One region of the Streptomyces sp. NPDC058326 genome, then DNA from elsewhere that is predicted to be linked to it. Evidence: riboswitches for the same ligand, from Rfam matches in the RefSeq annotation. Region 1 holds a riboswitch; the other holds the start of a gene.
What was found. Region 1 has a riboswitch for S-adenosylmethionine ahead of ACFVYX_RS21685 (aminotransferase class V-fold PLP-dependent enzyme). Riboswitches for the same ligand answer to the same signal wherever they lie in the genome.
Positions count from the first base shown of each region.

Region 2: linked by a shared signal. The riboswitch ahead of thrC (threonine synthase) and the one ahead of ACFVYX_RS21685 (aminotransferase class V-fold PLP-dependent enzyme) in region 1 are both predicted to bind S-adenosylmethionine.

Region 1 is NZ_JBHVZO010000011.1:217,054-220,417, reverse strand. Features, by position in the region: gene ACFVYX_RS21695 (cytochrome bc complex cytochrome b subunit) at 1-258, shown strand, start outside; gene trpD (anthranilate phosphoribosyltransferase) at 391-1,455, shown strand; SAM riboswitch class IV at 1,538-1,654, shown strand; gene ACFVYX_RS21685 (aminotransferase class V-fold PLP-dependent enzyme) at 1,846-3,249, shown strand; gene ACFVYX_RS21680 (Lrp/AsnC family transcriptional regulator) at 3,320-3,364, opposite strand, start outside.
Region 2 is NZ_JBHVZO010000020.1:17,446-20,809, reverse strand. Features, by position in the region: gene ACFVYX_RS29205 (hypothetical protein) at 1-26, opposite strand, end outside; gene ACFVYX_RS29200 (glucosyl-3-phosphoglycerate synthase) at 65-1,006, opposite strand; SAM riboswitch class I at 1,170-1,313, shown strand; gene thrC (threonine synthase) at 1,307-2,617, shown strand; gene ACFVYX_RS29190 (MoaD/ThiS family protein) at 2,632-2,907, shown strand; gene ACFVYX_RS29185 (cold-shock protein) at 3,319-3,364, shown strand, end outside.

The DNA of each region.
Region 1 (3,364 bases):
CGCCTGCCGCACGGTGAGTTCGTCGAGGTCCACGAGCCGCTCAGCCAGGGCGAGCTGCACCGCCTCACGGCGCACGAGCAGTACGCGGCCGCGGAGCTTCCGCCGGCCGTCGACGAGAACGGCGTGGAGCGCAAGATCGGGCGCATGGAGAAGCTCCGGATCAAGCTCAACAAGGGCTACTACGGCGACGACAGCCAGGTCGCCAAGCCCACGGTCGAGGAGTACAAGGAGATCCAGAGCGGCCACGGCCACCACTGATCACCTGAACTCCTGACGTCTCGAAGTTCGCCACGGCGAGAGCCCCGTCCATTCGATGGACGGGGCTCTTTGCCGTCCCCGGGGGTCGATAGGGTGGGTCCGTATCCGTCACGTGACGACCCAGGAGCTGCCATGAGCGCTGTGACCCCCGCTGGAGGACCTACGTCGGCGGGCCGCTCCTGGCCCGTCGTCCTGGAAGGCCTGCTGACCGGCCGCGACCAGAGCGCCGAGGACACCGCCTGGGCGATGGACCGGATCCTGCGCGGCGAGGCCACCGACGCCCAGATCGCCGGCTTCGCGGTCGCCCTGCGCGCCAAGGGCGAGACCGTCGAGGAGATCTCCGGGCTCGTCCGCACCATGTACGAGCACGCCAACACGATCGAGGTGCCCGGCCCGTCCGTCGACATCGTCGGCACCGGCGGCGACGGCGCCAAGACCGTCAACATCTCCACCATGTCGGCGGTCGTCGTGGCCGGCACCGGAGCCAAGGTCGTCAAGCACGGCAACCGGGCCGCGTCCTCCGCGTCCGGCGCCTCCGACGTCCTGGAGAAGCTCGGCGTCAACCTGGAGCTGACCCCGCGGCGGGTCGCCGAGGTCGCGGAGGAGGCCGGGATCACCTTCTGCTTCGCCGTGAAGTTCCACCCGGCGCTGCGTCACGTCGCCGCCGCCCGCAAGGAACTCGGCATCCGGACCACCTTCAACTTCCTCGGTCCGCTCACCAACCCGGCCCGGGTCAGGGCGCAGGCCACCGGCGTCGCCGACGCCCGGATGGCTCCGATCATGGCCGGGGTTCTCGCCGAGCGGGGTTCCTCCGCGCTCGTCTTCCGCGGCGACGACGGGCTCGACGAGCTGACCACCACCGCCACCTCGCGGGTCTGGGTGGTCCGCGACGGCGCGGTGCGGGAGGAGGCCTTCGACCCCCGGGACGCCGGCATCGACCTCGTACCGGTGGAGGCGCTGCGCGGTGCGGACGCCTCGTACAACGCGGACGTCGCCCGCCGGCTCCTCGCGGGGGAGACCGGTCCGGTACGGGACGCGGTGCTGCTCAACTCGGCCGCGGCGCTGGTCGCGCTCGCGCCGGGGGAGGGCAGCCTCGTGGAGCAGATCCGCGCCGGCATCGAGAAGGCCGCGGAGGCGATCGACTCGGGTGCGGCCCGCCGGGCCCTGGAGCGATGGATCGCCGTCAGCAACGCGTAGGACGTGCCTCGTCGTACGACCCCGGTCCAGTATGCGGACCGGGGTCTTGCACTTCCGCGCTCCTGTGGCAGGATGCTGGGCAGGTCATGAGTGACAGCTACGAAGCCCCGGCTTGCTGTCCGGCAACCCTCCGTCCGTGGCGGGGTGCCCCGGGTGAAGACCAGGCCGTGGACAGCAAGGTCCACGGCAAGCGCGGACCCCTCGACCACCAGGGGTCCTGGTCTCTCGAGGAGCGTTTTTCCGTGAGCAAGCGAATGCGTTAGGGCCACCGGCCCCGTTTTCCCATCCTCCGCACGACCATCGTGTGTCGAGGCAACACCCGTGTGAGGCGCCCCACTTCGCGCTGCCCCGCGGGTCCTTCGCTGCCCATTCCTGCCGGGAGATACCGCCATGTCCGCGTACCCGAACGCCACCGCCGCCACCGCCGCCACCGCCGTCGACTCCGAGTCCGCCGACCCCTGCTGCGCCGCCCCGCTGCCCGTCCTCGGCCGGGACGTCACCGTCCCGCTCGTCACCGGCGGCGAGGTGACCTACGCGGCGCTCGACTACGCGGCCAGCGCGCCGGCCCTCCAGCGGGTCTGGGACGACGTCGCCGCGTACGCCCCCTACTACGGCAGCGTCCACCGCGGCGCCGGATACCTCTCCCAGCTCTCCACCGACCTCTTCGAGAACAGCCGCGCCACCGTCGCCGAGTTCCTCGACTGCCGCCCCGGCGACCAGGTCGTCTTCACCCGCTCCACCACCGACTCGCTCAACCTGCTCGCCGCGGCCCTCCCCGCGGACTGCCAGGTCTTCGTCTTCGAGACCGAGCACCACGCCTCGCTGCTGCCGTGGCAGGACGCCCGCGTCACCTACCTCAACGCCCCGCGCACCCCCGAGCAGGCCGTCGCCACCCTGGAGCGGGCCCTCGCCGACCGCGACCCTTACGGCCCCGCGCTGGTCTGCGTCACCGGCGCCTCCAACGTCACCGGTGAGCTGTGGCCGGTGAAGGAACTCGCCGCCGCGGCGCACGCCCACGGCGCCCGGATCGTGCTCGACGCCGCCCAGCTCGCGCCCCACCACCCGGTCTCCGTCCAGGACCTCGACGTGGACTGGATCGCCTTCTCCGGGCACAAGCTGTACGCGCCCTTCGGCTCGGGTGTCCTCGCGGGCCGTGCCGACTGGCTCCAGGACGCCGAGCCCTATCTCGCGGGCGGCGGCGCCTCCCGCAAGGTGGCGCGCCGGGCCGACGGCGGGGTGGACGTGGAGTGGCACACCACCGCGGCTCGGCACGAGGCCGGTTCCCCGAACGTCATCGGCGTGTACTCCATCGCCTCCGCCTGCAAGGCGCTCACCGAGGCCGGCTTCGACACCCTCGTCGAGCGGGAGCGGCACCTGATCGCCACGGTCCGCGAGGGCCTCGCCGAGGTGCCCGAGGTCAAGGTGCTCTCGCTGTTCGGCGACGACGCCCCCCGGGTCGGCGTCATCTCCTTCGTCGTCGAGGGCTGGAACAGCTCCCACTTCGCCGCCGCGCTCTCCGCCGAGTACGGCATCGGCGTCCGCGACGGACTCTTCTGCGCCCACCCGCTGGTCCGCACGCTGCTCGGCAGCGACCCCCAGACCCAGGGCGAGTGCGGCGCTCCCGAGGCCGCGCCCGGTGAGAGGTCCCTCAACGCCATCCGGGTCAGCTTCGGCGCCGGTACGCCCGACGAGCACGTGGAGCGGTTCGTCGGCGCCGTGAAGGAGCTCGTCCGGGACGGGGCGCAGTGGAAGTACCGCACCGAGGACGGCCGCTGCGTCCCCGACCGTGGCTGATCACTCACTCGTACGGGTGAAGGGGGCCTCCCGACCGGGAGGCCCCCTTCACCTTGTCGCGTGTGCGGCCTCAGGACTCCAGGCCGATGGCGAAGGCCGCCTCCAGATCGTGCTG
Region 2 (3,364 bases), on a different contig from region 1:
CTGAGGCCCATACATCTGAAGCTCATAAAAGGGCAATGTAGGCAAAACAGATCATCGTGGGGCGTTACGCCACGCGGCGGCGCGCGTACTCCGCGATCTCGGCCATCGGCGGCCGCTCCTCCGTGTCCACCGCGTACGTCCGCGGGGTGAACCCCGCCTCGCCCCGCTCGAACTGCGTCAGCCGCGGCCGCACCAGATGCCCCCGCGAAAGGCGCAGCTGCGCCGTCCGGTAGATCGCCGCCGCCATCCGGCCCAGCGCCTGCCCGTCCTGGTGGCGGTGCTTGCGCACCCCCACGTCCACCTGCGCGAGCGCGTCGAGGCCCACGGTGTGCAGGGCGTCCACGAGCAGCCCCAGCTCCACTCCGTAACCGACCGGGAACGGCAGCCGTTCGAGCAGCGAGCGCCGCGCCGCGTACTCGCCGCCCAGCGGCTGCACGAAACCGGCCAGCTGCGGCCAGTGCAGATTGAGCAGCGGGCGGGCCACCAGCTCCGTCACGCGACCACCCTGACCAGGGGTGTCACCCAGCGGGCGGTCGTACATCGCCTTCACGAAGTCGACGTCCGGTTCGGTGAGCAGGGGGCCCACGATCCCCGTCACGAAGTCCGCCGAGAAGTCCCGCAGGTCCGCGTCCACGAAACAGACCACGTCCCCGCTCGTCACCATCAGCGACCGCCACAGGACCTCGCCCTTGCCCGGCGCCGCCGGTATCCGGGGGAGTATCGCGTCCCGCGCGACCACCCGCGCCCCGGCCGCCGCGGCCACCTCCGCCGTACGGTCCGTGGAGCCGGAGTCGATCACCACCAGCTCGTCGACGAGCGGCACCGACTCGCTCATCAGCTCGCGCCGGATCACGGAGACGATGTCCCCGACGGTCGCCTCCTCGTTCAGCGCGGGCAGCACCACGCTGACCCTCGTCGAACGCTTGGCGGCGAGGATCCGCTCCAGCGGCCGGTCCGCCACGGACCAGGACCGCCGGTCCAGCCAGCGCTCCACCTCTTCCAGCACGTGGTGATCTCCATCTCGCGGTTCGGACGGCCGGTCCGAGTGTCGGGGCCTTCGGTTACAGTCTTGAACAACGCGGATGCCCGATGCACGTCGGGGTGCCGCCCGCGCCGGAGCGCAGGAACGAAGTCCGCGAGGAACTTCACCGCGCTTCACAATCGAATACCGCTCATCCAGAGGGGCAGAGGGAAACGGCCCGTTGAAGCCCCGGCAACCCTCCAGTCGGAACTCGTCCTCCAGCGAGGCCACCGGCTAGGGAAGGTGCCAAATCCGTCTCATGGCGAAAAATTCGTCATGGGAAAGATGAGGAGAAAGGGCCTCGCCTCCATGGCTGTACAGACCGACACCACCGCCACCACCGTCGACCTCGGTCCCGCGTCCGGGCTTTCCTGTCGCGAATGCGGTGAAGTCTTCGCACTCGGTCCGATCTTCGCCTGCGAACTCTGTTTCGGACCTCTCGAAGTCGCGTACGAGCTCCCCACCGGCGACCCCGAGGCGCTGCGCAAGCAGATCGAGGCCGGCCCCGCCAACATCTGGCGCTACGCCCCCCTGCTGCCCGTCCCCGCCGACGTCGCCGACAAGCCGAACCTGAACCCGGGCTGGACCAAGCTCGTCCAGGCCGACAACCTCGGCCGCGAGCTCGGTGTCGCCCCCGGCAAGCTCTTCGTCAAGGACGACTCCGGCAACCCGACGCACTCCTTCAAGGACCGCGTCGTCGCCCAGGCCATCGAGGCCGCCCGCGCCTTCGGCTTCACCACCCTCTCCTGCTCCTCCACCGGCAACCTGGCCGGCGCCGTCGGCGCCGCCGCCGCCCGCGCCGGCTTCCGCTCCTGTGTGTTCATCCCGCACGACCTGGAGCAGGGCAAGGTCGTCATGGCCGGTGTCTACGGCGGTGACCTCGTCGCCATCGAGGGCAACTACGACGACGTCAACCGCTTCTGCTCGGAGCTCATCGGCGACCCGCTCGGCGAGGGCTGGGGCTTCGTCAACGTCAACCTCCGCCCCTACTACGGCGAGGGCTCCAAGACGCTGGCGTACGAGATCTGCGAGCAGCTCGGCTGGGTCATCCCCGACCAGCTCGTCATCCCGATCGCCTCGGGTTCGCAGCTGACGAAGATCGACAAGGGTCTGCAGGAGCTCATCAAGCTGGGCCTCGTCGAGGACAAGCCGTACAAGATCTTCGGCGCCCAGGCCGAGGGCTGCTCCCCGGTGTCGGTGGCCTTCAAGGCCGGCCACGACGTCGTGCGGCCCCAGAAGCCGAACACGATCGCCAAGTCGCTGGCGATCGGCAACCCGGCCGACGGCCCGTACGTCCTCGACATCGCCCGCCGCACCGGCGGCGCCGTGGAGGACGTCGACGACGAGCAGGTCGTGGACGCGATCAAGCTGCTCGCGCAGACCGAGGGCATCTTCGCCGAGACCGCGGGCGGCGTGACCGTCGGCGTCGCGAGGAAGCTCATCGAGAACGGTCTGATCGACCCGAACCTCACCACCGTCGTCCTCAACACCGGCGACGGACTCAAGACCCTGGACGCGGTGGCCGACACCTCTCAGGCGACCGTCACCATCCGCCCGAGCCTGGACGCGTTCCGCGACGCCGGCCTGGCGCTCTGAAAGGTTAAGAAGACATGGCCGTGAACGTCCGCATCCCCACCATCCTCCGCACCTACACGGGCGGGCAGTCCGAGGTCCAGGCCGAGGGCGCGACCCTCGCCGAGGTCATCGCGGACCTGGAGAAGAACCACACGGGCATCGCCGCCCGTGTCCTGGACGACCAGGGCAAGCTGCGCCGCTTCGTCAACGTGTACGTGAACGACGACGACGTGCGCTTCGAGCAGGGCCTGGAGACGGCCACCCCGGCCGGCGCGGGCGTCTCGATCATCCCGGCCGTCGCCGGAGGCTGACCCGCCGGGGACCGGGCGTCCCAGCTGCCCCGTCTTTCTTGAATTGCCCCTTCCGCGCCATAAAGCGGAAGGGGCAATTCTGTATGGTTGAGCGCGGTAGAGTTGGGGAAGTCCCCTCCGCTGCTCATGCCGGGCGCATATGAGAATGCGTCTCCGCGCGACAAGAAGCAGCCAAAGTGCCTGCGTGTTGTGTACCTTCTGCGCGCTTTGCCGGGCCCGACTTGCCCCGCCATCCGGGGGATTCTCCCTGATTCGCCTTTCTCCGGCGCCCAGAATTCTCGCTCGAATGACCTGTTGCAGAGGGCAGTTGGGCAGATACATTCAGCCGCGGTCGACGCGTTCCGGCGCAGGGTCTGACCCGGGTCCGCGAAGTGCGGTCCCGCGCAAGGGCCAGTAATAGGGGAGTTAGGCATGGCTCAGGGCACCGTCAAGTGGTTCAACGCGGAGAAGGGCTACG